3 regions of the Cryobacterium sp. TMT2-10 genome follow, and region 1 is predicted to be linked to each of the others. Evidence: predicted binding sites of a transcription regulator. Region 1 holds the regulator's gene; each other region holds the start of a gene.

Region 1 (10,280 bases):
TGGCGGAGCAGGTCGATGTTGGGGCCCTGCAGGGTGCCGTCCTTGGTCACGTCGGTGACGACGTAGCGGGAGCAGCCGGCCTCCTCCAAGCGGGCCAGGACCTGCCAGAGGTCGCCGCCCTCCTTGGTCCAGCCGCGGGCCGCGAGGGTGGTGCCGCGCACGTCGAGGCCGACGGCGACGGCGTCGCCGTGACGGGCGATGACCTGCGCCGCCCACTCCGGGTTCTCCAGCGCCGCGGTGCCGAGGTTGATCCGGCTCACGCCCGCGTTCAGGGCCGCGTCCAGCGACGCGTCGTCGCGGATGCCGCCGGAGAGCTCGATCTTGACCCCGGTGACCTCACGGATGACGTCGCGGATCACCGCGGTGTTGGTGCCGCGGCCGAAGGCGGCGTCCAGGTCGACCAGGTGGATCCACTCTGCGCCCTGGCGAGCCCAGTCCAGGGCCGCGTCGACGGGGTCGCCGTAGTTGGTCTCGGTGCCGGCCTCACCCTGGGTCAGGCGCACGGCTTTGCCGTCGGCCACATCGACGGCCGGCAGCAGAACGAGACGCGGAGCGGGGGTGTTCGGAGTCATGGTGGTCCTCAGTTCGGGGGAATCGGTGCGGATGGTCGCGGGTTGGGGCCGGTCACGGCGGGGCGCTGACCGGATGAGACGGGGCAGCAGCGCCGGCCGGCTAGTCGTGCAGGGAGCCGAGCCAGTTCGAGAGCAGACGGATGCCCGCCTCCCCGGATTTCTCCGGGTGGAACTGGGTGGCCACGAGCGGTCCGTTCTCGACCGCGGCCAGGAACGGGCCCCCGTGCTCGGCCCAGGTCAGGCGCGGCTTCGGGAAGGGAGGCATGACCTCCAGGGTCCACTCCTGCGCGGCGTAGGAGTGCACGAAGTAGAAGCGCTCACCCTCGAGCCCCCGGAACAGGACGGAGTCCGGGTCGGGCGTGACGGTGTTCCAGCCCATGTGCGGCAGCACCGGCGCGCGCAGCTGGGTGACGGTGCCGGGCCACTCGCCCAGACCCTCGGTGTCGACGCCGCGTTCGACGCCGTGCTCGAACAAGACCTGCATGCCCACGCAGATGCCCAGGACCGGCCGGCTGCCGGCGATCCTGCGGTCGATGATCTCGTCGCCCCTGACCTCCCTGAGGGCGTCCATGACCGCGCTGAACGCGCCGACGCCGGGAACGACCAGCCCGTCGGCTTCGAGCGCCTGCTTGCGGTCGCGGGTCAGGGTGACGTCGGCCCCGGCCAGTTCGAGCGCCTTCACGGCGGAGTGCACATTGCCCGTGCCGTAGTCGAAGACGACGACGCTGGTCACAGCGCACCCTTGGTCGACGGGATGCCGGAGACGAGCGGGTCGAGTGCCTTGGCCTGCCGGAAGGCGCGGGCGAAGGCCTTGAACTCGGCCTCGGCGATGTGGTGCGGGTCGCGGCCGCCCTGCACGGTCACGTGCACGGTCAGGCCGGCGTTGAAGGCGATCGCCTCGAACACGTGACGCACCATCGACCCGGTGAAGTGGCCGCCGATCAGGTGGTACTCGAAGCCGTCCGGCTCTCCCGTGTGCACAAGGTAGGGGCGGCCGGAGATGTCGACGACCGCCTGCACGAGGGCCTCGTCGAGGGGCACGAGGGCGTCGCCGTAGCGGGAGATGCCGGATTTGTCACCGAGGGCCTGCTTGATGGCCTGGCCCAGCAGGATACCGACGTCCTCCACCGTGTGGTGCACGTCGATGTCGATGTCGCCGCGGGCGCGCACGGTGAGGTCGGTCAGGGAGTGCTTGGCGAACGCGGTGAGCAGATGGTCGTAGAACGGCACGGATGTCTGGATGTCGGATTCACCGGTGCCGTCGAGGTTGAGCGACAGGTCGATGCTGGACTCGCTCGTCTCACGCTGCAGGTGGGCGAAGCGGGGCGAGGTGGACGCTGAAGAGAAGCTCATGCCGTTTAGTTTATTGGCCCGGGGTGTTCACTGCCGTCCGAGGCCCTCGAGGGCCTCGAGGAAGGCCGTGGTCTCGGCCTCGGTGCCCGCCGTGACGCGGAGGTGACCGCTGATCCCGATGTCGCGCACGAGGATGCCCAGGGCCAGGAGCGCCTCGAAGGTCGCCCGCGGGTCCTCCACGCCGCCGAAGAGAACGAAGTTGCTCGAGCTGCGGAGGGGGGTGTAGCCGAGGCGGGCGAGTTCGCTGACGAGCCGGTCCCGCTGGCCACGGATGTCGTCGACCATGGCGAGCATCTCCGGCGAGTGCGCCAGGGCGGCCACCGCGGCCGCCTGGGTGAGCGCAGACAGGTGGTACGGCAGGCGAACCAGGCGCAGGGCATCCGTCACAGCCGGGTCGGCCGCGAGGTAGCCGACGCGGGCCCCGGCGAAGGCGAAGGCCTTGCTCATGGTGCGGGACACGAGCAGACGCTCGCGCCCGGGCAGCAGGCTCATCGCGCTGGGCGAGCCATCCGGACCGAACTCGGCGTAGGCCTCGTCGACCACGACGATTCCGTCGGTCGCGTTGTAGACGGCCTCGATCGTCTCCAGGGAGAGGGGGGTGCCGGTGGGGTTGTTCGGGGAGCACAGGAAGACGAGGTCCGGTGCCACCCGGTCGACCCATTCGACGGCCGTGGCCGGGGACAGTTCGAAGTCAGCGTCGCGACCGCCGGCGATCCAGCGGGTTCCGGTGCCGGAGGCGAGCAGGGAATACATCGAGTAGGTCGGCGCGAAGCCCAGAACGGAGCGGCCGGGGCCGCCGAACGCCTGCAGCACCTGCTGCAGCACCTCGTTGGAGCCGTTGGCCGCCCAGATGTTGTTCCGGGTCAACCCGTGCCCGAGGTAGCGGGCCAGGGAGTCCCGCAGTTCGGTGAACTCGCGGTCCGGGTACCGGTTGACCGTGCGGATGGCCACGGCGAGGGCCGCGGCGATGTCGTCGGCCACCGCGGCGGGGATGCCGTGCGTGTTCTCGTTCACGTTCAAGGCCACCGGAACATGAAGCTGGGGCGCCCCGTAGGGAGTGAGTCCGCGCAGATTGTCACGGAGGGGCAGGTCGTTGAGACTGGTCACTCCCCCCATATTACTGAAAAGGTCAGTACTCGTTCGGCAGGGCGAGACGCTGACCGGGCTGCACGCTGTCGGACGGCAGCTGATTGAGGCTGACGATCTCCGCGATCACCTCACGCGGGTCCGAGGTCGGGGCGACGGTCTCGGCCAGCTCCCACAGGGACTGCCCGGACTGGACGGTCACGTACTCGAAGGCCGTGGCGACACGACCGCCCACGTTCGAATTCTCGGCGACGGCGATGCCCCCGTTGAGGGCGACGGCCAGTGCCGTGGCGACGAGCGGAACCGAAACCAGCATGGTCAGGACGATGCGTCCGCGCCGGGTGATGCGCAGGGTGCTGCGCCCGGTGGCGACGCGCAGCCCCTGGGCGGCGCTCGCGTCGGGTGCGGTGCTCAGATCGAGTGCGCCGCTCAGACCGAGGGCAGAACTCATGGTGAATGCAGTGCTCATGTCGAACCTCCTGTGTTAAGTCGCATCCGGCTCTCGGCCGGGAGAGCCGGATGCGAACCTATGTTCCGAATGTATATTCGATTATTCGAACAATCAAGCCCTTTTGAAGAAATTCCTCAAAAAAACTTGCGACACACTCGAATGAATGTTTGTCTATCCGCGCGGAGGTGGATACAGTTTCGAGTGTCTGGTTGCAACACAATCAGGCACCCCCGACATTCGCTCGCGGCCCGGTGATCACCGCCTACCGGGGCCGCGCGCAGCCCGAGACGAGGAGCGACAATCGTGGCCCAAGACCCCAGCGGCCCCCGCGAAAAAAGCGGGACGAGACGGCGCAAGAGCCTGAGCGAGAAACAGCTCGCGATCATGGACGTCATTCAGCGCTCGGTCAGCCAGCGCGGCTACCCGCCGAGCATGCGCGAGATCGGCGACGCCGTCGGCCTGTCCTCGCTCTCAAGCGTCACGCACCAGCTCAACCAGCTCGAGCTGAGCGGGTACCTCCGCCGGGACCCCAATCGCCCCCGCGCCCTCGAGGTGCTGATCGAGATTCCGCAGTCGCCCGAGGATGCCTCGTCAAGCAGCACGGAAAGCTTCCACTCGGGCGCCCAGGTGGGCGACGCCGCGATGGTCCCCCTCGTCGGGCGCATCGCCGCCGGCATCCCGATCACCGCGGAACAGCAGATCGACGAGATCTTCCCGCTCCCCCGCCAGCTGGTGGGCAAGGGCGAGCTGTTCATGCTCAAGGTCGCGGGCGAATCCATGATCGACGCGGCCATCATGGACGGCGACTGGGTCGTGGTGCGTCAGCAGAAGACGGCGGAGAACGGCGAGATCGTCGCCGCCATGCTCGACAACGAAGCCACCGTCAAGGTCTTCCGCCAGCGCGATGGTCACACCTGGCTGCTCCCGCGGAACTCCAATTTCGAACCTATCGTCGGCGACCACGCCGAGATCCTCGGCAAGGTCGTCGCCGTCCTGCGCTCCGTCTAACCGAGGACGGGTTTGATCAGACCGGCCCCGGCCAGAACGGCGAGAACGGTGTCGGCCTGGTTGAAGGCATACAGGTGGAGGCCGGGGGCGCCGCCCGCGATCAGCTCACGGGCGAGGTCGGTGGCGTGACGGGTGCCGATCTCCCGCTGTCCCTCCCGGGTCGGCTCCACTTCGAGCTGGATGGCCAGCTCGGAGGGCAGCTCCTCGCCGGAGAGCTCGAGGATGCGGCGCAGCCGGGCCGGACTGGTGACCGGCATGATCCCGGGCAGGATGGGGAATTCGACCCCGGCCGTCCGGGCCCGCTGGATGAAGCTCAGATAGTTGTCGGCGTGGAAGAACAGCTGGGTGATGGCGAGGTTCGCCCCGGCGGCCTGCTTGGCCAGCAGGGTGTCGATGTCCTGCGAGGTGGACCGTGACCGCGGGTGACCATTCGGGAACGCGGCGACGGCGATACGCACCTTCTCCCGTTCGGTCTTCACCGCCCGGGCGCCCGGGATGCCGGGGATGACCGTCTCCCGATAGGGCACCCGCTCCGCCTGCACCCGGTGGATCAGCTGCACCAGTTCCGCCGCGCTGCCCAGGTCGCCGAGGAACGCCTCGCCCTCGCCGGCGCCCTCGGGCGGGTCCCCGCGCAGGGCGAGGAAGCTGCGCACGCCGGCATCCAGGAATTCGCGGATCAGCCGGCTCGCCTCCAGGCTGGACGAGCCCACGCAGGTGAGGTGGGCCATCGGATCGACCGTCGTGGTCTTCAGGATGTGGGTGAGCACCTCGAGCGAGGAGCTGCGGGAGGACCCGTTCGCCCCATAGGTCACCGAGATGAAGTCCGGCCCGGCCGAGGCCATGGTGGCGATGGTCGCGTGCAGGGCGGTTGCGGCGGCATCCGATCTCGGTGGATACAGCTCGAAAGAGAACGGGATCCTCCCGCAGTCGGGCTCCGAAGTGGTGGACATGTGTTCCTCATTCGACAGAAGCCAGTGCCAGGCACTGGGCTGGCCGGGCGGCCGCGGACCGCCGGGCGCGCCTGGCGGGTGTTCGCGGGCGGGCGCCGGGCTCGGCTGTCGCTCCATGCCACCGAGGACAGACCTCGGCGGCAACGATTGGAGACACTCTAACAACGCCGCGCGGGACGTCGCCAGTCGGTGACGGATTGTGACGCGGTCAGTCGGTGACGGCGGGCAGCACGACGAAATCCGCGAACTGCGGCTGGATCTCGGCCGTCACGAGGGCCGTGACCCGGGTGCCCGTCTCGGCGTACTCGGTCGCGAGCACCTGCCCCTGGTCGTGCAGCAGGGCGATCAGGTCGCCGTGCTCGTAGGGGATGAGCAGGTCCAGCCGGATGCCGGGTCGAGGAAGCAGGTCGGAGATCTCGGCGAGCAGTTCCTCGATGCCCTCGCCGCTCCGCGCCGACACGAAGATGCCCTGGGGCCAGAGGCCGCGCAGCACGAGCCGGTCGTCGTCGCTGATCAGGTCGCTCTTGTTGAAGACCACCACTTCGGGGATCTCCCGTGCGCCGACCTCGCCGATCACCTCGCGCACCGTCGACAGCTGGCTCGACGGGTCCGGGTGTGAACCGTCGACGACGTGCACGATGACGTCGGCGTCGGCGACCTCTTCGAGAGTGGACCGGAACGCCTCCACCAGCTGGTGGGGCAGGTTGCGCACGAAACCGACGGTGTCGGTCAGGGTGTACAGGCGCCCGTCGGCCGTCGTGGACTTGCGCACGGTGGCGTCCAGGGTGGCGAAGAGGGAGTTTTCGACGAGCACGCCCGCCCGGGTGATGCGGTTGAGCAGGCTCGACTTGCCGGCGTTCGTGTAGCCGACGATGGCAACGGATGGCACGGCGTTGCGCTTGCGGTTGGCCCGCTTGGCTTCGCGGGCGGGTTTCATCTCGAGGATCTGCTTGCGCAGCCGGGACATCCGGGTGTGGATGCGGCGGCGGTCGAGTTCGATCTTGGTCTCACCGGGGCCGCGCGAGCCCATGCCGGCGCCCGCGCCGCCGACCTGTCCACCGGCCTGGCGGGACATGGAGTCGCCCCAGCCGCGCAGGCGCGGCAGGAGGTATTCGAGCTGGGCCAGTTCGACCTGTGCCTTGCCCTCACGGCTCTTCGCGTGCTGGCTGAAAATGTCGAGGATCACGGCGGTGCGGTCGATGACCTTGACCTTGACGACGTCCTCGAGCGCGCGGCGCTGGCTGGGCGCGAGCTCGGTGTCGGCGATGACTGTGTCGGCGCCCATCGCCTTGACGATGCCGGCCACCTCTTCGGCCTTGCCCTTGCCGAGGTAGGTGCTGGCGTCCGGCTTGGACCGGCGCTGCATCAGGCCGTCGAGCACGGTCGCGCCGGCGGTTTCGGCCAGCGCAGCGAGTTCCCGCATCGAGTTCTCGGCGTCGGCGACGGTGCCGTGGGTGTACAGCCCGATCAGCACCACGTTCTCCAGCCGCAGCTGGCGGTATTCGACCTCGGTGACGTCCTCGAGCTCGGTGGAGAGGCTGGGCACCCGGCGCAGGGCGTTGCGGTCTTCCCGGTCGAGCTGCGCGCCGTCGTGGCCCTCACCGTCGTGCGACTCGGCGGATTCGGCCTGCAGGGCCTGCGCGCTGCCGCTGCGGAACAGTGAGTATCCGGCGGCTTTGCTGTCGGCGCTGGCGAGGACGCGTGCGACCACGTCGTCGGTGTCGCCTGGCAAGTTTGACTCAGTCATTGCTTTAACATTAGTTCCTCGAAGCAGGATAAGTTCCCTTTATGCCTTCCGACCACTATTTCACCCCGGCACCCGACAGCACCCTCAAACTCCGTCAGGTGAGCGTACAACTGGGAGGCCAGGAACGCGAGCTGACCACCGCCAATTCCGTCTTCAGCCCCGACCACATCGACACCGGCACCCAGGTTCTGCTGAACAACGCGCCCACCCCGCCGCCCGGGGGCGACTTCCTCGACCTGGGCTGCGGCTGGGGCCCGATCAGCCTGCACCTGGCTCTCGCCTCGCCCCGCGCCACGATCTGGGCCGTCGACGTGAACGAACGCGCGCTCGACCTGGTGCGCCTGAACGCCGAGAAGCTGGGCCTCACCAACGTCACGGCGGTCCTGCCCGAGCAGGTTCCCGCCCACGTCAGTTTCCGCACCATCTGGTCCAACCCGCCGATCCGGGTCGGCAAGACCGAGCTGCACTCGATGCTGCGCACCTGGTTGCCGCGTTTGGAGCCGGACTCGGATGCCTGGCTGGTCGTGCAGCGCAACCTCGGCTCCGATTCCCTGCAGCGCTGGCTCGACGGCGACCTTCCTTCGGAATTCACCACGTCTCGCCGGGCCATCAGCAAGGGCTTCCGCGTGCTTCGGGTCCAGCGGCAGGCCGAGCAGCCCCGCTAGCGCGCCGCGCAGGTCAGTTCAGGCGGCGACTCAGTTCAGGCGGAAGACCCCGTCGAAGACGAGCTCCGCGGGGCCCGACAGGGAGACGTGCTCGCCGTCTTCGGTCGGGAACATGCGCACGCCCAGCACTCCCCCGGTGACCTCGATCTGCCACTGGTGGGGGGCCCCGGCGCCGGCCCAGTGCCGGGTGGCCAGGGCGGCGGCCGCGGCGCCCGTGCCGCAGGACAGCGTCTCGCCGCTGCCGCGCTCGTGCACGCGCATCCGGATGCGTCCGACCCCGTTCACGACGAGCGGGTCGCCGGGCAGCACGAATTCGACGTTCGCTCCGGCGGCCGGGGCGGGATCGAGCTGGGGCACGACGGTCAGGTCGGCGCCCAGCAGCTCGTCTTCGTCCGCGAGGGCGACGACGACGTGCGGGTTGCCCACGTTGATGCCCAGGCCGGGCCGGGCGACGGGAAGGTTCCTGGCTCGAACGAGCGGCTCTCCACCGTCGAGCCGCCACCGGCCGAGGTCAACCTGATAGCCGGCGGCGCCGCGCTGCACATCGCGCACGCCCCCGCGGGTGCCGATGCTGAGCGTCTCACCGCGTTCGAGAACGGCCAGACCCTGCTCGACCAGGAACCGGGTGTAGACCCGGATGCCGTTGCCGCACATCTCCGAGACCGTGCCGTCGGCGTTCCAGTAGTCCATGAACCATTCCGCCTGGTCGTCCTCGGCGAGGGCCGCCGCCCCGGCGGGCAGGCTGCGGGAGCGCACGGCACGGATGATGCCGTCGCCGCCGATCCCGAAACGGCGGTCGCAGACGGCCCGGATTTGGTCCGGGGTGAGCTCGATCTGCCCGTCGGGGTCGGCGAAGAGCACGAAGTCGTTCCCGGTGCCGTGGCCCTTGGTGAAGTTCAGATCAGTTCCCATGGGAACCAAGTTTACGACGGCGAGTCCGCGGCCCAGTGCTCGGCGGGCCGGGCCGGGTCGGCCAGGCGCGCGAGCGCGCGGTCCAGCCGATCGGGGGCCGACGCGTCGATCCAGTGCGTCTGCGGGGACCGCTTGAACCAGGACACCTGGCGACGGGCGTACCGGCGGGTGATCTGCTGGGTCGTCTCGATGGCCTCCGACCGGGTGAGGGTGCCGGTGAGCTGGCCGAGCGCCTGCGCGTAGCCGATGGCGCGGCTGGCGGTCACGCCGGTTTCGATCCCGGCCGGGATCAGGCCCTCGACCTCGTCGACGAGCCCGTCCGCCCACATCCGTTCGACCCGCGCGTCGAGCCGCGGGGTGAGTTCGGCCCGGGGTGCGCGCAGCCCGAGTGTGAGCGCGGGCATCCAGTACACGGGGGCGTCGGGCAGCGCCGCGGTGTGCGGGGCCCCGGTGATTTCGACTACCTCGAGCGCACGAACGAGGCGCCGCCCGTTGCTGGCGCCGATCCGGGCCGCGGCATCCGGGTCGACGGCCTTCAGCCGGGTGTAGAGGGCCCCGGGTCCCTGCGCGGTGAGTTCGGCCTCGAACCGGGCCCGCAGCTCGGAATCGGTTCCGGGGAATCGGAAGTCGTAGACCACGCTCGACACGTAGAGGCCCGATCCGCCGACCAGGATGGGCACCCGACCGCGCCCCACGATGTCGGTGATCGCGGCGCGGGCTTCGGTCTGGTACCGGGCCACGGTGGCCTCGTCGGTCACCGCGAGAACGTCGAGCAGGTGGTGCGGGATGCCGCGACGGTCGGCCACCGGCAGTTTCGCGGTGCCGATGTCCATGCCGCGGTAGAGCTGCATGGCGTCGGCGTTCACGATCTCCGCGGGCCGCCCGGTCTCGGCCAGTCGCGCGGCGAGGTCGAGGGACAACTCGGACTTGCCCGTGCCGGTGGGGCCGACGATGACGATGAGCGTCGGGTCGACGGCGGGCGCCGTGCCCGTGCCGGCCGGGTCGGCGCCGGCTGCGTCGGTGACGGCTGGACCGGTGACGGTTCCGGGCTTCGGGCCCGGCACCCGCCTAGCGCTCCCCGTCGGTGACGTCGTAGATGGGCGTGGTGCTGGACCCGGTGGCCGCGGGCGAGCCCACCCGCAGGGTGGGCAGCCCGAGGGAGACCGCGCCGGCCCCGCCGGAGGCCCCGCCGTGGCTGGGCACGCCGCAGGCCTCGGCCTGAATGCGGTCCCAGGCGTCGCCGGCGATGGTGCGGCGGATGCGCAGCGGCGCGCCGTCGCTGGAGTCCGCGATCAGGTGGAACGGCGCGGCCTGGGTCACCGTCACGGTGACGAGGTCGCCCGGGCGCGGCAGTTCCGATCCGTCCGGCACGTCGAAGTGCACCAGGCGGCTGTCGGGGGCGCGCCCGCTCAGCCGGTGGGTGTCGGAGTCCTTGCGGCCTTCGCCGTTGGCCACGAGCAGCTCGACCTCACGGCCGATCTGGGCCTGGTTCTCTTCCCACGAGATGCGCTCCTGCAGGGCGGCCAGACGCTCGTA
Region 2 (10,280 bases), on a different contig from region 1:
GCGGCCACGGGCCTGACCGACATCTCCTTCACCCTGCCCAAGTCGGAGGGCCAGCAGGTGCTGACCGCGCTGACGAATGAGCAGGCCAACGTCGGTTTCGCCGGACTTCAGTACGACGACCAGATCGGCAAGCTCGCGCTGGTCGGCGCCGGGATGCGCACCAACACGGGCGTCTCCGCCAAGCTGTTCGAGGCCCTCTACGAGGCCGGGATCAACATCGAGATGATTTCCACCAGCGAGATCCGCATCTCGGTGGTCACCCGGGCCGACACGATCAACGAGGCGCTGCGGGTGGTGCACACGGCTTTCGGGCTCGATTCCACCGACGAGGCCGTCGTGCACGGCGGCACCGGCCGCTAGCCGCATCCGTCGCGCCTGCCCCGCCGTCCCCACCCGTCCCCACCAGCCCAGCCCCAGCCCCAGCCCAGGCCAGGCCCGGTCCCCACCCGCCCGTCCCCCGCCCGTCCCCACCCCTTCCCAACCACGCCCCGCCCGTCCCCACCCCCAACCACGCCCCGCCCGTCCCCACCCCCAACCACGCAACTGTCACCTGGTGCTTCTGTGGCTAATTCAGGAAAACCGGCCACGGATGCCCCAATCCGGCCCGATTTCAGGCTAAACCGGAAGAATCTCCTGAGTTAGCCACCAGGGCCGGAGCAGACACGGCGTCGAACTGGCACCGGCACCGGAACACCGACCACATCAGTCCCATGAGCATCACAAGCACCACCCGCGAGCAGCAGAGGAACACACAGTGACCAGCACCGCAGCCACCAGCACCGCAGCCACCAGCACCGCAGCCACCAGCACCGCAGGAATCCAGATCGGCGTCGTCGGCGCCACCGGCCAGGTCGGGGCCGTCGTTCGCCGCCTGCTCGAGGAGCGCGACTTCCCGGTCGCCGGCATCCGTTTCTTCGCGTCATCCCGGTCCGCCGGCACCACTCTGTTGTTCAAGGGCAAGAAGATCGTCGTCGAAGACGCCGCCACCGCCGACCCAAGAGGCCTCGACGTGGCCATCTTCTCCGCCGGCGCCACGCTGTCCAAGGTGCAGGCGCCCCGCTTCGCCGCTGCCGGCGTCACCGTGATCGACAACTCGTCCGGCTGGCGGATGGACCCCGACGTGCCCCTCGTCGTCAGCGAGGTCAACCCGGAGGCCATCAAGCTCGCCACCAAGGGCATCATCGCAAACCCGAACTGCACCACCATGGCGGCCATTCCCGTACTCAAGGTGTTGCACGATGAGGCCGGCCTCGAGCGCCTGATCGTGAGCACCTACCAGGCCGTCTCCGGCAGCGGACTCGCCGGCGCCCGCGAGCTGGCCAGCCAGGTGCGCGCCGCCGCGGCCAGCGACAACCTGCTGCAGCTGGTGCACGACGGTTCCGCCGTGCCGATGCCCGACCCGATCGTCTACGTTCGCCCGATCGCCTTCGACGTCATCCCGCTGGCCGGCTCCATCGTCGACGACGGCGAGTTCGAGACCGACGAGGAGAAGAAGCTCCGCAACGAGAGCCGCAAGATCCTCGACCTGCCCGAACTCCGCGTCTCCGGCACCTGCGTGCGCGTCCCCGTCTTCACCGGCCACGCCCTGTCGATCAACGCCGAATTCGCCAACCCGCTGTCGGTCGCCCGCGCGCTCGAGCTGCTGGCCACCGCGCCCGGCGTGGTGCTGACGGATGTCCCCACCCCCCTCCAGGCGGCCGGCCAGGACCCGAGCTTCGTCGGCCGGGTACGTCAGGACAGCGGTGTGCCGAACGGGCGCGGCCTCGCCCTCTTCATCACCAACGACAACCTGCGCAAGGGCGCCGCGCTCAACGCCGTGCAGATCGCGGAACTCGTCGCCGCCGATCTGCTCGCGCTGCAGCCCTGACCCGCCGCCGCGGATCCGGTCCTCGCAGAGCATCACGGCCAGCAAAAGTACTGATCAGAGTGTAAGGACCGGCATTCACGGCCGGCGGAGGTGACACCCGCCGGCCGTCCCCCCGCGGCCCGCGCACCCGCCGGCCGGGGGTCCGCGGCACCAGCCTTCGCGGGATGGTGAACGTTCGACCGCTCTCTCCGCTAGTGTCAGACCTCGTGGGCGGGATTCGGAATTCAGCAGCCGTGCGACGGGCCGCCTTTGTGCTGTTCGCCGGCATCGCTCTGGCCAGCATCGCCACCTCCCTGGCACTGCTCGTCGGCGCCCCCGCCGAGCACTGGCTGATCGCCGCGGCGGGCGTGCTCTGCGCGGCCGTCCTGGAACTCACCTGGGTGCGGGTGGGCGCCGTGGAGCACCGCAGCCCGGTGATCAGCCTTCCCATGCTGGCCCTGCCTGCGCTCGCCCCGACCCTGTCGGCGGAAGCCGCGATCGGCCTGATCTCGCTCGGCGTCCTGCTGGCCATCCTGATCGAGGCCGGCCGCGCATCCGTCGCCTTCTACAGTGCCGGGTTGCAGGGTGCCGGCGGCATCGTCTCCGCCCTGATCTACGCCGGCCTGACCGGCGCCGGGTTGCCCGTGCTGCCGGCGGTGGCCGCGGCATCCGTGGGCTACGTCGCCTTCGTCGTCCTGGTCGAAGTGCTGCGACACCGCCTGGCGAACTCTCCCGTCGAGCGCGGCGGCCGCCCGCTCCTGTCGCCGGTGCGGCTCGCCGTCACCCTGGTCGGCTGCGCCCTGATCTCCGTGATCGCCCGAGTCTGGACTGTCGAGGGCGTGCCGGTGATGGTCGTGGTGGGCACCACCCTCGAAGCAGCCAGGGTGCTGGTCGCCCTGGTGATCGTCGCCACCATCGTCAAGGTGTCAACCACGGTCTCGGTCATGCGCCGCCGGCTCGCCGGGATGGTCAGCGGCGCGAGCGCGCTGAGCACCGACCCGGGCGCCGACGCGCAGTCCGGCGCCACCGCCACCATCGTCGAGGTGCTCCGGCAGGCGGTTGAAGAGACCATCGGGGCCGAATCCGTCTCCGTGCGGGCGGAGCCGGCCCGCCCCGGGGAGATCAGCATGGCCCTGCCGCTGGGCGCCGTTCCCGGCAAGGACATGTACATCGTCGCCCGCCGCGACCCCATGGACGGTGCCTTCACCGGAAACGACCGCCGGGCGCTCCAGGCCCTCGCGACCACGGCGGGGATGGTGGTCAAGGCACGCGCGAACATCGCCGGCCTGACCCTCCGGGCCAACACCGACCCGCTGACGAGCCTGCCGAACTACGGCGCGTTCCAGGAGGCCCTGGCCAACATCAACGACCACCGGGACTACTCCGAGGCGCTCGCGGTGCTGTTCATCGACATTGACGACTTCAAGCGCCTCAACGACCGGTTCGGCCACCAGGTGGGCGACGAGATGCTCAAGGAACTCGGCCGCCGACTCAGCGCGGTCGTGCGGCCGAACGACGTGGTGGCCCGCGTCGGCGGCGACGAATTCGTGGTCATCCTCACCCACCTCACGTCGCTCGCCGAGGCCAAGATCATCGCCGAGCGCATCCTGGTGGAGTCCGGCAAGCCGGTGACCATCGGTCAGAACACCCACAACCCGGTGATCAGCGTGGGGCTGGCCTACTCCGCGCACCGGGAAACCGACGTCAACCAGCTCGTGCAGGACGCCGACCGCTCCATGCTCGCGATCAAGAAGTCCCGCCGGCGCGGCGGCCCGGCGAACGAGAGCAGCATCAACATCTCCAGCCACCGGTCCTCGCAGATGAACGACATCATCGCCCATGCCATCGACGAGGACCTGCTCGAACTCGCGTTCCAGCCCATCGTCAGCCTCGTCACCGGGCAGATCTGGGCGTTCGAGGCGCTCGTGCGCTACACCCACCCCGACCTGGGTCCGCTGTCCCCGCCGTCGATCGTGGAGAAGGCCAAGGGCCTCGGCCGGCTCGACGCGATGACCCGCCAGGTGGCCGTCAAGGCGATGAAGGCGGCCGCCGACTTCCGTCTGGTCGAGCCACGCGTGGTCTGCATGACCATCAACGTGGAGGCCGGGCAGATCCTGCCCGAACGCGTCGGCACGTACATCGAAGACCTCGCCGGACGCTACCCCGGCATCTCGCTCTGCCTCGAACTCAACGAACGGTCGATGACCAAGGTGACGCCCGCCATCCGTGCCCAGGCCGACCGCCTACGCGACCTCGGCCTGATGATCGCGCTGGACGACTACGGTTCCCAGGACTCCTCGGTCGACGCCCTGGTACGGATGCCGATGGACATCCTCAAAATCGACCGCAGCCTTGTCGACGACCTCGACGACGTCCGCCAGCGCGAGGTGCTCACCGCCCTGCAGGGCTTCGGCGACAACCTCGAGTATTCGATGATCGTCGAAGGCGTGGAGAACGACGCCATGGCCGACCACCTGATCAGACTCGGCATCCGCAGCGCGCAGGGGTTCCACTACGGCGTGCCGGAGAACTTCGAGAACACCCTCACCCGGCTGGAATTGCACGGGGCCCGGGCCGTCGTGCCGCGCGGCGCGCCGGTCGGCGCCGGCCGTCCCGCCACGGCCGCGGTCGACGTCGTGTTGTCGGACGTCGTGCCGGACGCGGTCCCACAGCCCTAGCGGGCCGCTGTCTCGAGAGTCGGAACCGATATCCTTGACTCCATGAGTGCAGAGCCGATTCCGTTCGAGGTGGAGACGCTCGTTCTCGACCTCGAACCCGAACGCCGTGCCGTGCTCTACCCGGTGCTCGACACCGTGCGCGACGCCATGCCGAAGGGCTACCGGCTCGGCGTGTACGGCGGCATCCTCGGCTGGGTGGTTCCGCTGGAGACGTACCCCGACACGTACAACAAGCAGCCGCTCGCCTACGTCAGCCTGGCCGCGCAGAAGAACTACAACTCGCTCTACCTGATGGCCCTCTACAGCTTTCCCGAGAAAGATGCCGCGTTCCGCGCCGAGTGGGCCGCCACCGGCCGCACTCTGAACATGGGCAAGAGCTGCGTGCGCTTCAAGACGCTGGCCGACCTGGATCTCGATCTTGTCGCCCGAGTCATCGCCAAAGTGTCCGTTGAGGAATTCATTGCCAACTACGAGCGCGTGAAGTCCAGCGCCTGAGCCGTTTCGGCCCGAGTCGCGGGCCAACCGTTACCTGTGGTGCCCGCGTTCCGGCGGGAGGAATCCGTTACCGGCGTTACACTCGAAAGTGTGAATCCAATGGCGAATGTCGATGTCGTTCTTATTGGTGGCGGCATAATGAGCGCCACCCTCGGTACCTTGATCAAGCAGTTGCAGCCCGACTGGAGCATCGAGATCTACGAGCGACTGGGGGAAGTCGCGCAGGAAAGCTCGAACCCGTGGAACAACGCGGGCACCGGCCACGCCGCTCTGTGTGAGCTGAACTACATGCCGGAGGCGAAGGACGGAACCGTCACCGCCGAGAAGGCCGTGGCGATCAACGAGCAGTTCCAGATCAGCCGCCAGCTGTGGGCGCACCTGGTCGAGACGGGCGCGCTGCCGGAGCCGAAGAACTTCATCAACTCCACCCCGCACATGACGTTCGTGCACGGAAAGTCCAGCATCGAATACCTGCGCAAGCGGTTCGCGGTGCTCAAGGACCAGCCCCTGTTCCAGGGCATGGAGTACAGCGAGGACCCGGCCGTGATCGGCACCTGGACCCCGCTCCTGACCAGGAAGCGCCCGAAGAACGACAAGATCGCGGCGACCCGGATCGTGTCCGGCACCGACGTCGACTTCGGCGCCCTCACCCGTTACCTCTTCGATTCCCTCGCCGCCGCGGGCGCGGGCGTGCACGTGAACCAGCAGGTCACGGGCGTCAAGCAGCTTCCGGATGGCACGTGGAACCTGAACCTGCGCCGCCTGGTCGGCAACCACCCGAGTGCGGTGAACGCCCGGTTCGTCTTCGTCGGCGCGGGTGGCGGCGCCCTGGCGCTGCTGCAGCAGAGCGGCATCCCCGAGATCAAGGGTTTCGGCGGCTTCCCGATCAGCGGCCAGTTCCTGCGCACCACGAACCCGAAGCTGGTCAGCCAGCACCACGCCAAGGTCTACGGCAAGGCCGCCGTGGGCGCCCCGCCGATGTCGGTGCCGCACCTCGACACCCGCGTGGTCGAGGGGGAGACCTCGCTATTGTTCGGGCCCTACGCCGGCTTCACGCCCAAGTTCCTCAAGTCGAGCACCTGGTTCGACCTGCCGTTCTCGATCCGCACGCACAACATCGGGCCGATGCTCGGTGTCGCCGCGCACAACTTCGGCCTGATGAAGTACCTGATTGGCGAGGTTTTCGCCTCGAAGAAGACGAAGCTCAAGGCGCTGCAGGAGTTCATCCCCACGGCCAAGATAGAGGACTGGGAACTCATCACCGCCGGCCAGCGCGTGCAGGTGATGAAGAAGGACCCGAAGCTCGGCGGGGTGCTGCAGTTCGGCACCGAGGTCATCACCTCGGCCGACGGCACCATCGCGGGCCTGCTCGGCGCGTCCCCGGGTGCGTCCACGGCGGCCCCGATCATGGTGGACCTGATCAAGCGCTGCTTCCCCGACCAGTACCCGGCCTGGGAGCCCAAGCTGCGCGAGATGATCCCGAGCCTCGGCACGAAGCTGTCCGACGACCCGGCCGCCGCGGCCGCGTCCCTGGCCGCCACCGCGAAGACCCTGAACCTCACCGCGTAGTCCTTCCGCCCGTCCCGCCCGTCCCGCCCGTCCCGCCCGTCCCGCCCGTCCCGCCCGCGGTCCGCGGGCGCGGGCGGCGGTGCTCCTGCTGCTACCCACCGAAGTGCAGTCGGAGACGAGGCCCCCTGTGGCCAACTCAGGAGATCCGCGACGCCTCGCCCCGACTCCGGCACTGGTCCGCGGCCGCGGCGGCGCCAGTGCACCAATTCTCCTGAGTTGGCCACGACCGCAGGCCGGCCCCGCCGCAGCCGATCACCAGTCGAGCACGCACGCGGATAGCCGCAGCATCCGCTTGCATCTCTCTAGAACGTGTGTTCGAATAGGTGCATGCGGTGGAGCGGACAGGAACTCACGACGGAGCAGGCGGGCGCCCTGCCCGGACTCGCCCGCCTGAACAACCTGGTGCGCAGCGTGCGCACGCCCGAATTCGCCGGGATCACGTTCCACGAGGTGCTGGCGAAGTCGGCCCTGAACCGCGTGCCGGGCCAGAGCGCGATGCCCTTTGGCTGGACCATCAACCCCTACCGCGGCTGCTCCCACGCCTGCACCTACTGTTTCGCCCGGCCCACCCACACCTACCTCGACCTCGACGCGGGCACAGACTTCGACAACGAGATCATCGTCAAGGTGAACGTGGCCGAGGTGCTGCAGCGGGAGCTGAAGAAGCCAACCTGGGGCCGGCATCCGGTGGCGCTCGGCACCAACACCGACCCGTACCAGCGCGCCGAGGGCCGCTACCGGCTGATGCCCGGCGTGATCGCCGCGCTCGCGCAGTCCGGCACGCCGCTCTCCATCCTGACCAAGGGCACGCTGCTCCGCCGCGACCTCGACCTGCTCGTCGAGGCGAGCGAACTCGTCCCCGTCGACCTGGCCCTGTCGATCGCCATCTACGACGACGAGCTGCAGCAGGCGGTCGAGCCGGGCACCCCGTCCACGGTCGCGCGCCTGGCCACGGTGACGGCGGTGCGCGAGCGCGGACTCGACTGCTCGGTCTTCATGATGCCGATCCTGCCCTTCCTCACCGACACGAAGGCCCACCTCGACGAGGCGCTGCGCCAGGCGAAGGATGCCGGTGCGTCGAGCATCATGTACACCGCGCTCCATCTACGCCCGGGCGTGCGGGACTGGTACCTGCAGTGGCTGGCCCGCGACCACCCGGAGCTGCTGCCGCGCTACCTCGAGCTCTACGCCAAGGGCGCCTATGCGCCCAAGGACTACCGGGTCTGGCTGGCCGCCCGAATCAAACCCCTGATCAAGGCGCACGGACTGCAGCGTGGGCTGGAGGATCCGTCCACCGGCGGCGTGCGCTCGACGGCGCTCGGCCGTCCCGCCACGCCCGGCAGGGGTACTGGCCTGGCGGGCAGCGGCGCCGGTGCCGGCCGCGGTACCCGGAGCGGCGCCGGCCGCGACTCGGCGAATACCGCCGTGCGGCGCTCACTGATCGCCGAGGAGCTCCCGCCCGAGTTGAGCCCGACTCTCTTCTGACCGACCGCCCCGACTCCGGCGAACAGGCCGCGAACGAATGCCCCGCCCCGAACGAATTCGGCGGCGACCGGCCCAGATCGGCGCGGCGTCAGACCTGGGGAATCCGGCACGTTTCCGTGCCGCCCGGCAGACGGTGGCGGTTTCGGTAGAACACCGATTGGACCCGGTTGAGCAGCAAGGAAGCGACCGGGGTCATCATTACGCGTCCGAAGAACGGATACGGGTTGCGAGCCGTGAGCAGCATCCCGGCCATCGCGCCCACACCGACCACGTGACTGCCATCGGCCCGCACGAGCACGGGGCCTTCGAGGCAGGTCGCCAGGGTCACGCCGAGCGCGTCCAGGTCGACCGACTGGTACGTTGCGAAAACAATCTGCGGCGCGATCCGGCGCTTCATGCGGTCGACTGCGTTTTGGCACAGGCCGCAGTCACCATCGAATAGAAAAAGCGCTGTCGTCAAGGTGGAACCCTTCGTCGTCGGTACTCCAGCGGCACGCTGCCGCGCCAACCTTCACCAAGTATACCCCTGGGGGTATGCTCGGAAGCCGCCTGCGCCCGGATGCCTCAACCCGGCCATCACCCTTCGAGCGGATGCCCCGGCCCCGAACGAATTCGACGGAGATTTTGCCCAAATCAGGCGCACAGCAGGCGAGAACGCATGTTTTCGCCAAAATCTCCGTCGAATTGGTTAGAACGACGGGCAGCTTGCGCCCCGAACGGGGAACACGGCCGCCGAAATGGGATACTCGACCGATACACACCCGCACGAACGCGCCGCAGAACGTACCGCAGATCGCGGTGCAGCACACGTGCGACCACACCAACACACACGCACCACACGCACCACACGCACCACACGCACCACACGCACCAACACGAACGGAACAGTAATGACGCTTGGCTTGCCAGACCACCTGGTGGCGAGAACCATCAGTCACGCCCTCGCGCGTGCCTCGCACTGGTTCGGACTCACCTGCCTCGCCGGCGCACTGCTCGCCCTGCTGGCCCTGAACTTCGCCCACCGCCCCACCGCCACCGCCGCCACCGCCTCCACCGCCTCCACCATCTCCACCACAACCTCCGCCGCCCTCTGGCTCACCATCCTCGCCCTCCTCGCCATGGCCGGCTTCCTGATCGAGCTCTCCCTGCGCCGCACGGTCACCCTGACCATCGCCTACCTGATTGTCGGCAGCGGCTGCATCTACCTCTTCACGGTCACCATCCTCGGCATGCCCGACGTGTTCCCGTTCTCGAACCTGTTCCTGGTGGCCCTGCCCAAGCTGGCCCTGATCATGGTCGGCGGCGCCGGCACCGGCGCCCTTGCCGGCGTGCTCTGGAGCACCCTCGGCTTCGTGCTGGCCGAAGCCGTCACGGTGCTCGCCGCCCTCCAGACGCAGGTGCCCTACAGCCCCGACCCCTTCACCATCTCCACCTACCTGTTCCTCGTCGGCGTGCTCCTCTTCGCCCATTTCGCCCGCCGCCAGGCCGCGGCCCAGACCGCCCTGCACCGGGCCGTCCTCGCCGATCGGGCCCGCCTGCTGCGCCACGACCTCGACCAGCGCGCCCTGGCCCGCACCCAGGACACCACCCTCACCGAGCTCGTCGCGCTCGCCCGCGCGCACGCCGGCCCGCTCAGCCCGAACCTGGCCGGCAGCATCCGTGCCACCCTGCAGACCCTGCGCGGCACCGACTGGCTGACCGACGCCGACCAGCGCAGCGTTGAGCCGTCCGCGGGCACGGATGCCTGGCTCACCAGCGAGGTCTACGCCGCCATCGAGCGCAGTCGCGATCGCGGCCTCGTGGTCGAAGTCACGGGGGAGCGCGCCGCCCTCGGCCGCCTCGACCCGGTCAGCGACCGCGAGCTCGGCCTCGCCGTGCAGCAGTGCCTGACCAACGTGATCCTGCACTCGGGCATCGTGGCCGCCGAGGTCGTGATCGAGAGCGAACTCGACAGCATCTCCCTGATGGTGATGGACGCCGGCCGCGGCTTCACCGAATCCGAAACCGGCTCCGACCGCCTCGGCCTGCGCCAGGCCGTGCGCCACCGCATCGAACGCCTGGGTGGTTCGGTGAGCATCCTCACCCGCCCCGGCGCGGGCACATCCGTACTTCTGAACGTGCCGGTCCCCATCTCAGACCCGATCACGACGGATGCCGCAACCCTCGGCGAGCAGGCCCCCCGATGACCGCCGCCACCCCCGGCGCCA
Region 3 (10,280 bases), on a different contig from region 1:
ACGGTTGCCCAGGAAAGGGAGCCCCCACGCCGGGATCGCCTCACTGCGGCAGGCGAAGGCGTTCGCCATCTGAGCGACCACGATCGTTGCGAACGCCGTGCCCGACGCGGCGGCCAGGAGCCCGGGTGCGACCTGCTGCCCCCACGACCAGCCGCCCAGCACCAGCACCGCGGCAAACCCGCCGAGCGAGGCGGCCGCCTCGACCGGGCCGAGCACCCCGAACGCCCGCCAGACCAGCGGGCGGTCGATCAGCGACCGCGAGCGCACCGGGCCGAGCATGACGCGCTTGCTCGGCGGCTCCACCCCGAGCGCCAGCGCGGGCAGCATGTCGCTGCCGATGTCCAGGGCGAGCACCTGGAGCACCCCGATCGCCAGGGGGAACTGGCCGCCGGTCAACGCCCAGACCGCGAACGGCGCAAGCTCGGCGACGTTGTCGGTGAGGTGGTAGGTGAGGAAGCGACGCGCGTTGGCGAAGGTCGCCCGTCCCAGCCGCACGGCGGTCACGATGGTGCCGAAATGGTCGTCGAGCAGCACGAGGTCGGCCGCCTCCCGGGCCACGTCGCTGCCGCTCCGGCCCATCGCGACCCCGACGTCGGCCTCCCGCAGGGCAGGCGCGTCGTTGACGCCGTCGCCGGTCATCGCCACCACGTGCCCGCGCTCCCGGAGCACCCGGGTGATGCGGAGCTTGTCCGCGGGCGTAACCCGGGCCACGACGGCTCCCGCCCGGTGGTCGAGCAGTTCGCCGAGCTCGGCGTCATCCTCGGGAAGCCCCGAGCCCAGGACGGCGCCGCCCGGTTGCAGCAGGCCGACCTCCCGCGCCACCGCCTCGGCCGTGTTCGGGTGGTCACCGGTGACCATGATCACGCGGATGTCCGCGTCCCGGCAGGCCTGCAGCGCCTCGTGCACATCGGGCCGGGGAGGGTCTTCCAGGCCGAGCAGGCCGAGCAGCTCCAGGTCCGTTTCGACGGCCTCCTCGGTCGGGGTGGCCGACCAGGGGCGTCCCGCCACCGCCAGCACGCGCTGGCCGGTGGCCGTCATCCGCGACAGCGCGCGGTGTGCCTCCTCCGGCACTCGGGAGCACCGCTCGAAGACCCGCTCCGGCGCGCCGATGGTGCTGGCCCGGCCGGCCAGCACGGCGGAGCTCATCATCCGTTTCGCCGTGTAGGGCAGGCGGGTCACGGGCCGGCTCGGGTCGTCCTGCCACCCGCACCGCATCGCGAGGGCGAAGATCGCGGCGTCCAGCGGGTTGCCTTCGGCCTGCCACTTGCCGGCGTGCGACACGGCCCGTCCGGTCACGCAGAGCACGGCGGATGCCGCCAGGCCCGGCAGCAGGGTCGTGGCCTCGGCTGGCCCGGTGATGGTCGCCGTCGGCTCGTAGCCGTCGCCCTGCACCCGCACCAGGCCCCCGGGGGTCCAGATCTCGACCACCGACATCCGGTTCTGCGTGAGGGTGCCGGTCTTGTCGGTGCAGATGAACGTGGTCGCGCCCAGGGTCTCCACGGCGTCGAGCCGGCGCACCAGGGCCTGCTCGTGCGCCATGGTCTGGGCGCCGCGGGCCAGGGACAGCGTCACGGTGGGCAGGAGGCCCTCGGGGACGAGCGCCACGGCGACCCCGACCGCGAAGAGGAAGGCATCGACCGGCCGGAGCCCGATCACGACGCCGGCGATGCCCAGGACGACGCCCGTGGTGACCGCGAACACGGCCACGGTCCGCACCACCCGGTTGAGCGCGTGGGTCAGTGGGCTGGGCGGCCTGGTCGCCGAACGCGCCAGCGCGGAGATGGCGGCCAGGGTCGTCGTCGCCCCGGTGGCGGTCACCCGTGCCTCCGCCTCGCCCTGCACCACGAACGTGCCCGCGCTGAGGAGCTCTCCTCGGTCGTGCCGCACCGGCTCGCTCTCGCCCGTCACCATGGACTCGTCCACGCCGAGCTCGTTGGCCTCCGTCAGCTCCATGTCGGCCGCGATCCGGTCGCCGGAGCTGAGCAGCACCACATCATCGCGCACAAGATCAACGGGGTCGATCGTGCGCATGCGGCCGTCCCGGCGCACCCGGGTGCTGCTGGGCAACAGTGCCCGCAGCCGCTCGGTGGACCGGTCTGCCCGGTAGTCCTGGGCGAACGCGAAGACGGCGTTGAACACGATCACCACCACGATGGCGACGGCCAGCACGGGCGTGCCGGCGAGGAGGGCGAGCCCGGCGGCCGCCCAGAGCAGGAGCGCGAGCAGGTGCGTGAACTGGCGGGCGAGCTCGCGCAGGGGGGAGGGGCGGGCCAGTCGGGGGAGCAGGTTCGGGCCGTCCTGGGCGAGCCGTCGTGCGGCTTCCTCCGAGGTCAGCCCGCCTGTCTCCGCCATGGTGAAACCCCCCTCACCCGGTCATTGCAGGGCCGAGGTCAGCCGGGCGAGACCGTCCAGCGCCGTGGCCCGCCCGGGTTCCCGGTTCCAGTCCGCCAGGGTGAGTTCGCGGCTGAGCGTCCGGTAGCCCTCTTCGACCTCCCGCATCTGGGCGACGAACGAAGCGCCGCGCACCAGCAGCGACACCTCCAGGTCGAGGCTGAAAGAACGGATGTCCATATTACTCGACCCGATCACGGCCACGTCCTCATCGATGGAGAGGTGCTTGGCGTGCAGGATGTACGGCGCCGGATACAGCCAGATGCGCACGCCCGCCTGAAGGAGCGCGCCGTAGTAGGAACGCTGGGCGTGGTAGACGGGCCCCTGGTCGCCGATCTCGGACACGAAGAGCTGCACTTCCAGGCCGCGCTGGCACGACGACGTGATGGCGTACATCATGGCCTCGTCGGGAACGAAGTAGGGACTGGTGATGATGATGCGTTTCTGGGCGGTGTAGAGCGATGCGAGGAAGAGCCGCAGGTTGTTCTCGCCCTCGAAGCCCGGACCGCTGGGGACGACCTGGCACTCCAGGGCCTCCGGGGACGTGTCACGGGGAACAGCGGCGGCGGGAACCCGTTCGTCGAGCAGCTTCTCGTCGGTCTCGCTGTACCAGTCGGAGAGGAAGACGGCGTTCATACCGCTGACGGCGGGCCCGGTCACCCGAACCACCAGCTCCTGCCACTGGAGCCCGCGTTTCAGGTTCTTCGCGGAGAGATAGCTGCGATCGATCAGGTTCTGAGAGCCCATGAAGCCCACCCGCCCGTCGACGACCACGATCTTGCGGTGGTTGCGCAGGTCGGGCCGCTGGTATTTGCCCTTGAACGGCTGCACCGGCAGCATGAAGCTCCACATCACCCCGATTCGGTCGAGCTCGGCGAACGTCGCCGCATGGCCGACCGTGCGGATCGAGGCGATGTGGTCCGCCAGGAGGCGAACCGTCACCCCACGCTTGACGGCCGCCTCCATCGCGGCGAAGAAGTCCTTCGTCGTGTCGTCCAGGGACACGATGTAGTACTGCACGTGCACGAACGTCGTGGCGGCGTCGATCTCGGCGGTCATGGCGGCGATGGAGGCCCGGTAGTCGCCGATCAGGTGCGCAGTGTTGCCGCCGACGAGTGGCACGGCGCCGAGGCCGGTGTTGAGGGTGACCACCGATGCGAACCAGTCCGGCCACTCGGTCCTGCCGTCCGTGAGGTCCATGCCCGCGACACTGTCGGCGATCGACCTGTTGATCTCGGCCTGTTTCTCCATCCTTTTCTTCGGCAGTTTGGAGCTGCCCAGGAGCAGGAAGAACAGAATGCCGACGAAGGGGATCAGGAAGATCGCCAGCAGCCAGGCCATCGCCGCGGTCGGCTTCCGATTGCGCGGTATGACGATGATGGCGGCGATTCGGATCGCCAGGTCGACCAGGGCGGCGAGCACCGCGATCAGCAGGGGCATCTGTTGCGAGTCCACGTCGGCACTCTCTTCCGTTCGTCGGCCAGTCGATGACATGAACCTAGCGCGGGTCGGCCCCGCTCAATAGCGCCCGCACGCACCCCGCGGGCGGAGCCTCGAATCATGAAACGCGCGCTCGCGGTCGGCCTGGTGTCCGCACAATTCGTGCTGCTCGCGGCGCTGGCGTTCCTGCCCCACGGTTCTCTGTGGCCGGTCACCGTTGTCGTCGCCGTGGCCTCGGCCGCGCTCTGCCTGGCCGGCGCGGTTCTGGCCGTGCTGGGCGTGGTCGGTCTCGGTCCGGCGCTGACGGCCAGCCCGGTCCCGCGTGAACACGCGCCCCTGGTCACCACCGGCGTCTACGGGCTCATGCGGAGCCCGATCTATGCCGGACTCATCGCGGGCGCGCTTGGTCTTGCACTGATCGGCGCCTCGGTCGGGCACCTGGTGGCCTGGGTTGCCCTCCTGCTGCTCCTGGCCGGCAAGGCCCGGTGGGAGGAACGGATGCTGGTGGCCGAGCATCCGGACTACGCCGCGTACGGCGCCCACATCGGACGCTTCCTGCCGGCGGTGGGCCGGCTGCGCTCGCCGCGCTGATCCGGGATGACGCCGAGTGAAAGTATCGTCGTTCAGTTCTAAACTAAGCGGTAAATAGTTGACATTATTTCACACCTGTGTTCTGGATCGTGATATTCTGGTCGCATGGAGAACCTCAGAAATGAGAGCACCACGACGCTGGACGCCCTGGCCGCGTTCGACACCCTGACCGGCCCGGCGTTCCGGAACAGCGCCGGCGGTCCTGGCTTCGAGTTCGACGCCGAGGCCTTCTTTGACGTTGAGGAATTCGACGATGCCGGTTTGTACGCAACCGGTCTGCAGGCAGCCGGCCCGGCTGCGGGCGAACTGCGGTTCCTCGACCGCCGGGTCGGCATGCTGGCCGAGTTGGTCGGGGCGGCCGCGGCCGCCGATCGACTGCTGGCATCCGTGTCCGCGGCGCGGGCCGAGGCGGTGGAGCGCGTGCGGTCCTGGTGTTTCGAGACCGAGGCGAACGCGGAGCGTGAGCGGACCCGGCGCGCTCTGGTCGCGCGGTCGGTCGAGCACGGTGTGACCGCTGACGACGCTGACGACGCTGACGACGAGGTCGGCCGCCCGCATTCAGCGGTCTCGGCGGGTGTGCTGGGGTCAAGGTGGGATGCGCTCGAGATCGCCCATCGCACGGCGATCGCCGAGTTGGCCTGCGCGCTCCACGTGTCGCAGGCGGCCGCGTCGAATCTTCTCGCAAAGAGCGAGGCCCTCTCGGGGGCGTTCATGGCGACCCGGGACGCTCTGTCGGCCGGCCGGATCAGTTACGCGCATGCCCGGGTGCTGATCGAGCAGGCCAATTCACTGCCCGAGGAGGCCGGGGCGAGTTTCGAGGCCGAGGTGCTTCCGGTCGCGGAGCGGGTGACGGTGGCTCAGTTCGACCGGGTGGCCCGAAGGGTGCGGGAACGGACGCATCCGGAGTCGATCACGGTGCGCCGGCGAAAGTGCGAGGCCGACCGGGTTCTGGTGCTCGAGCCCGCGCAGGACGGCATGGGCTGGCTGCACAGTTATCAGCCGATGCCGGTGGCTCAGGCCATATTCACCCGGGTGAGCGACATGGCGGCGAGCCTGCAGGGGCTGGACGAGGAGCGCACCCTGGCGCAGTTGCGGGCGGATGTGTTCGCGGACCTGATGGTCGACGGGGTGACGCCGGCGGGCCTCGGCCGGGGTGTGCGGGCCACGGTGAACGTGACCGTGCCGGTTCTGACTCTGCTGGGCAAGAGTGAGGAACCGGGGCTGCTGGAGGGGTACGGTCCGATCGATCCGGAGACGGCCCGGTTGCTGGCGGCGGGGGCGCCGAGTTTCACGCGGATCCTGGTTCATCCGGAGACGGGGGTGATGCTCTCGGTGGGCCGGGATCAGTACCGGGTCCCGAAAGACCTGCGGCGGCTGATCGAGATCCGGGACGGGACCTGCCGGTTCCCGGGCTGCACCCGGCCGGCGGTGCGGGCCCAGGTGGATCACGGTCACGAGTGGCAGCACACCGGGGAGACCCGTTACGACAATCTGGCGTGCCTGTGTGCTCCGGATCATCGGTTGAAGACGCAGACGAACTGGACGGTGACCCAGCAAGCCGGGGGAGTGCTGGACTGGACGGCGCCGAGCGGTTTGAACTACCGGTCGGATCCGGCGGTCCCGTTCGAACCTGTGGAGCCCGCTGCGGACGTCGACCCACCGCCCTTCTGAGCAGGCGTTCTAGAAGAGAATCGCTGCGATCGTCCGGGCCACGACCACCAGGATCGTCGCCGAAGCCAGAGCCAGGGACGTGATCACCAGCCCACGCCCGCGGGCGCCCGCTGGAATCACCTGGAATGCCTGCATCGCGAACGACAGACCCAGCCCGGCGGCGATGGCGGCCGGGAACGGGAGCAGGACGGCGAGCACGACGCTGGCCGCAGACAGCCAGAATCCGGGCCTGCGACCGGGGGTCTTCGACCAGTCGAGGTGCGGTGCTCCGAGATTGAGGAGGTTGTTGCCCTCCATTTTGGCGCGCGGGTCGTCCACTGTGTTGCTCCTTCACGAGTCCTGGCTGTCAGTCTCACACGGACAAAGCCACGCAGCGGATCCAGGGTCGCTCGGATTCTCATTCCGCCAGTACCCCCTGGGGGTATAGTTGAACCATGTTCACAACCCAGCAGAATACCCAGCAGAACGACGCGACGACCACCGCTCTCCATGTCTCGGGCATGACCTGCTCGCACTGCGTCGCCGCCGTGACCGCAGAACTGTCGAAGCTCGGCGGCGCCGAGAGCGTGGACGTGGACCTCGTGGCGGGTGGCGTCTCCCTGGTCACCGTCGCCAGCACAGGTCCGCTCGATCCCGCCGCCGTCGCCGCCGCCATCGATGAGGCAGGCTACGAGCTCGTCTCAGAATCCGTCTGAGCTGACGCCGTGAGCACTGTCCCCGTGAGTCCGACACCGGCCGGTCCGATCCCTGCCGGTCCGATCCCCGCTGGTCCACGTCCAGCCGGTTCGAGCCCGGCGCGCGGTGAACAGGTCGACCTCCTTGTCGGGGGCATGACCTGCGCGTCCTGCGCGGCCCGGATCGAGAAGAAGCTGAACCGCATGCCCGGCGTCGAGGCGTCGGTCAACTACGCCACCGAGAAGGCCAGCCTCTTCGTACCGGAAGGCACCACGGTCGACCAGGCCATCGCCGTGATCGAGGAGACCGGGTACACCGCCGCCCGACCGCGGCCGCCGCAGGCAGAGCAGCCCGACGCTCCCGGAGCCCCCACCGCGCAGGACCTCGAGGTGGCCGCCCTGCGCCGGCGGCTGATCCTGTCCAGTGTCCTGGCCGCGCCGGTCGTGCTGATGTCGATGATCCCGGTGCTGCAGTTCACGAACTGGCAGTGGCTGGCCCTCACCCTTGCGGCTCCGGTCGCGGTCTGGGGAGCCTGGCCGTTCCACCGCGCAGCGTGGGCCAACCTGCGCCACGGCGCGGCGACGATGGACACCCTGATCAGCATCGGCGTGCTCGCCGCGCTCGGCTGGTCCCTGTACGCCCTGTTCTTCGGCATGGCCGGCATGCCCGGCATGACCATGACCTTCAGCTTCACCGCGAGCCCGGGTGGGGGAGCGGACGAGATCTACCTCGAGGTCGCCTCCGCCGTCACCGTGTTCATCCTGGCCGGGCGCTACTTCGAGGCTCGGGCAAAGAAACAGTCCGGCGCGGCACTCACGGCCCTGCTCGAACTCGGGGCGAAGGAGACGACCCTCCTGCGGGACGGCCACGAGATCACCGTGCCGACCTCGTCCCTGGTCGTCGGCGACCTGTTCGTGGTGCGTCCGGGCGAGAAGATCGCCACGGACGGCACCGTCGTCGACGGCAACTCGGCGATCGACGCCAGCATGCTCACCGGCGAGTCCGTGCCGGTCGAGGTGGGCCCCGGCGACGCCGTCGTCGGCGCCACCCTGAACTCGGGCGGCCGCCTGGTCGTGCGGGCCACCCGCATCGGCGCGGACACCCAGCTCGCCCAGCTGGGCCGCTTGGTCGAGCAGGCCCAGACCGGCAAGGCCGAGGTGCAGCGCCTCGCCGACCGGGTCTCGGCCATCTTCGTGCCGATCGTGATCGCGCTGTCCCTGGCCACCCTGGTCGCGTGGCTCCTGCTCGGCGCGGGCACCGTGGTGGCGTTCACCGCGGCCGTGGCGACCCTGATCATCGCGTGCCCGTGCGCGCTCGGACTGGCCACCCCGACCGCCCTGCTGGTGGGCACCGGGCGCGGTGCCCAGCTGGGCATCCTGATCAAGGGGCCGCAGATCCTCGAATCGACCCGCCGGGTCGACACCATCGTGCTGGACAAGACGGGCACGGTCACGACCGGCCGGATGACGCTCGTCGCGGCCGTGCCCGTGGCTGGCGTCGACGAGAAGGAACTGCTCACGCTCGCCGGAGCAGCGGAGACCGGGTCAGAGCATCCGATCGCCCAGGCCATCGTGTCCGGTGCTCGCGACCGGGTCGGAGCGCTGCCGGCCCCCGAATCGTTCGCCTCGACCGACGGGCTCGGCGTGCAGGCGCTGATCGAGGGACGGGTCGTGCTGGTCGGGCGGCCGCGCTGGCTGACCGAGCAGTGGGCCATCACCCTCCCCTCCGAGCTCCGCGCCGCGCTCGCCGTCGTCGAGGGCCAGGGCCGCACCGCGGTCGCCGTGGCCTGGGACGGCAAGGCGCGTGGGATCGTGGCCGTGTCCGACGTAGTCAAGAACACCAGTGCCGCCGCGATCGCGGAGTTCCGGCGTCTCGGCCTCCGACCCGTGCTGCTCACCGGCGACAACGAGACCGTCGCGGCCTCCGTTGCCGCCGAGGTCGGCATCACGGACGTCCGCGCCGGTGTGCTCCCGGCCGAGAAAGCAGAGATCATCCGGGCCCTGCAGGGTGAGGGACGCGTCGTCGCGATGGTGGGCGACGGCGTCAACGACGCGGTGGCCCTGGCCACCGCCGACCTTGGCATCGCGATGGGAACCGGAACCGATGTCGCCATCGAGGCCAGCGACCTGACCCTGGTCAGGAGCGACCTGATCGCGGCGGCCGACGCCATCCGGCTGTCCCGGCGCACCCTCGCCACGATCAAGGCCAACCTGTTCTGGGCGTTCGCCTACAACGTGGCCGCGATCCCGCTGGCCATGCTGGGGCTGCTGAATCCCCTGATCGCGGGCGGCGCCATGGCCCTGTCGTCGGTCTTCGTGGTGAGCAACAGCCTGCGCCTGCGCGGGTTCCGCGGTCTCACGCCGGGCGCGTAGCAGCGCCCGGCGTGCCGACCGGCGGGCCGGTGCGACTACGGTTGAGGAGGCCCGAGAAAGGAACCTCCACCATGAGCGAAATCGCGGGCGAACTGGCGCGGGTGCGCGAAGCATTCGACAAACCCACCCTGCGCCTGCTGGACCGCAAGTGGGCGCCGTTCGTGCTTGCCGTCTTCAAATCCTCCTTCAGCCGGGACCGGCGCAGCGTGCAGGCCGACCTGCTGCACACCCAGGTCGACGCCTACCTGGCCGACCTGCGCTCGGTCGGCAGCGACGTCCCCGGCCGAAACGGCCGTGCCCTCTGCGTGCAGTGGATGAACGACCAGTGGCTCTACCGTGAGACCGGCGAGGGCGACGAGGAACACTACTCCCTCACCTCGCACGCGCTCGAAGCGCTGCTCCTGGTCGACAGCCTGTCGCGGGATCGAGCCCTGATCAGCGAGTCCCGCCTGACCACGATCGTCGACACCGTGCGCCACCGCGCCACGCAGGCCAACCCCGACCGGGACGAACGCATCCGCCGGCTCGACCAGGAGATCGCCGAGAGGACGAGCGAACGGGACCGCCTCGCCGCCGGCGGGGAGATCGCGGCCGTGTCGAACGAGCAGATGTTCGAGGGGTACGCGAACCTGATCGACCTGATCAACCAGCTGCCCAGCGACTTCAAGCGGGTTGAGGAGTCGGTCGCCGCCATGCACCGGCAGATCGTGAACGACTTCCGCGGCGAGGAGCGCCCGATCAGCGAGGTGCTCGACGAGTACCTGTCCAAGACGGATGCCCTGATGTCCTCGACCCCGGAGGGTCGCGCCTTCGAGGGGGCCTTCACCCTGCTGCGCAACGATGAGCTGCTCCTGGAACTGAAGACCGACCTCGAGACGATCCTGCTGCACCCCTTCGCCCTCTCGCTCACGAAGAACGACCGGATCGGCTTCATGGGAACCGTGCGACTGATCCGCAAGGGGATCGATGACGTCCTGACCCAGCGCAACGGGCTGACGACCACCCTGCGGGAACACATCGTCAACCACGACGTGGTCAAGGACCGCGAACTGGAACGCCTGCTGCGGGAGATCAACAAGGAGCTCGCCACCTGGATGCAGTCCGCCGGGCCCCGGTCCACGGTGACCGCCGAACTCATGC

Evidence for each region. The regulator LexA, encoded in region 1, represses DNA repair genes until DNA is damaged. The targets are predictions, from matches to a motif close to TCGAACANNTGTTCGA.
Region 2: the regulator LexA is predicted to act here: its motif matches at 6,892-6,907, upstream of E3T37_RS06080 (Rv2578c family radical SAM protein).
Region 3: the regulator LexA is predicted to act here: its motif matches at 4,492-4,507, upstream of E3T37_RS08165 (HNH endonuclease signature motif containing protein).

The regions. Positions count from the first base shown of each region.
Region 1 covers NZ_SOGW01000056.1:34,829-45,108, reverse strand. Annotated here, with positions in the region: gene priA (bifunctional 1-(5-phosphoribosyl)-5-((5-phosphoribosylamino)methylideneamino)imidazole-4-carboxamide isomerase/phosphoribosylanthranilate isomerase PriA) at 1-572, opposite strand, end outside; gene hisH (imidazole glycerol phosphate synthase subunit HisH) at 673-1,305, opposite strand; gene hisB (imidazoleglycerol-phosphate dehydratase HisB) at 1,302-1,925, opposite strand; gene E3T37_RS06490 (histidinol-phosphate transaminase) at 1,953-3,032, opposite strand; gene E3T37_RS06485 (LysM peptidoglycan-binding domain-containing protein) at 3,055-3,480, opposite strand; gene lexA (transcriptional repressor LexA) at 3,847-4,470, shown strand; gene E3T37_RS06475 (methylenetetrahydrofolate reductase) at 4,467-5,420, opposite strand; gene hflX (GTPase HflX) at 5,629-7,167, opposite strand; gene E3T37_RS06465 (class I SAM-dependent methyltransferase) at 7,209-7,832, shown strand; gene dapF (diaminopimelate epimerase) at 7,863-8,744, opposite strand; gene miaA (tRNA (adenosine(37)-N6)-dimethylallyltransferase MiaA) at 8,756-9,703, opposite strand; gene miaB (tRNA (N6-isopentenyl adenosine(37)-C2)-methylthiotransferase MiaB) at 9,813-10,280, opposite strand, start outside.
Region 2 covers NZ_SOGW01000054.1:13,301-23,580, forward strand. Annotated here, with positions in the region: gene E3T37_RS06055 (aspartate kinase) at 1-360, shown strand, start outside; gene E3T37_RS06060 (aspartate-semialdehyde dehydrogenase) at 755-1,867, shown strand; gene E3T37_RS06065 (EAL domain-containing protein) at 2,062-4,524, shown strand; gene E3T37_RS06070 (DUF1801 domain-containing protein) at 4,567-5,019, shown strand; gene E3T37_RS06075 (malate:quinone oxidoreductase) at 5,110-6,588, shown strand; gene E3T37_RS06080 (Rv2578c family radical SAM protein) at 6,916-8,073, shown strand; gene E3T37_RS06085 (DCC1-like thiol-disulfide oxidoreductase family protein) at 8,162-8,581, opposite strand; gene E3T37_RS06090 (sensor histidine kinase) at 8,964-10,259, shown strand; gene E3T37_RS17070 (hypothetical protein) at 10,256-10,280, shown strand, end outside.
Region 3 covers NZ_SOGW01000072.1:76,875-87,154, reverse strand. Annotated here, with positions in the region: gene E3T37_RS08180 (cation-transporting P-type ATPase) at 1-2,352, opposite strand, end outside; gene cls (cardiolipin synthase) at 2,374-3,831, opposite strand; gene E3T37_RS08170 (isoprenylcysteine carboxylmethyltransferase family protein) at 3,952-4,422, shown strand; gene E3T37_RS08165 (HNH endonuclease signature motif containing protein) at 4,528-6,093, shown strand; gene E3T37_RS08160 (hypothetical protein) at 6,103-6,411, opposite strand; gene E3T37_RS08155 (heavy-metal-associated domain-containing protein) at 6,528-6,788, shown strand; gene E3T37_RS08150 (cation-translocating P-type ATPase) at 6,924-9,140, shown strand; gene E3T37_RS08145 (DUF3375 domain-containing protein) at 9,212-10,280, shown strand, end outside.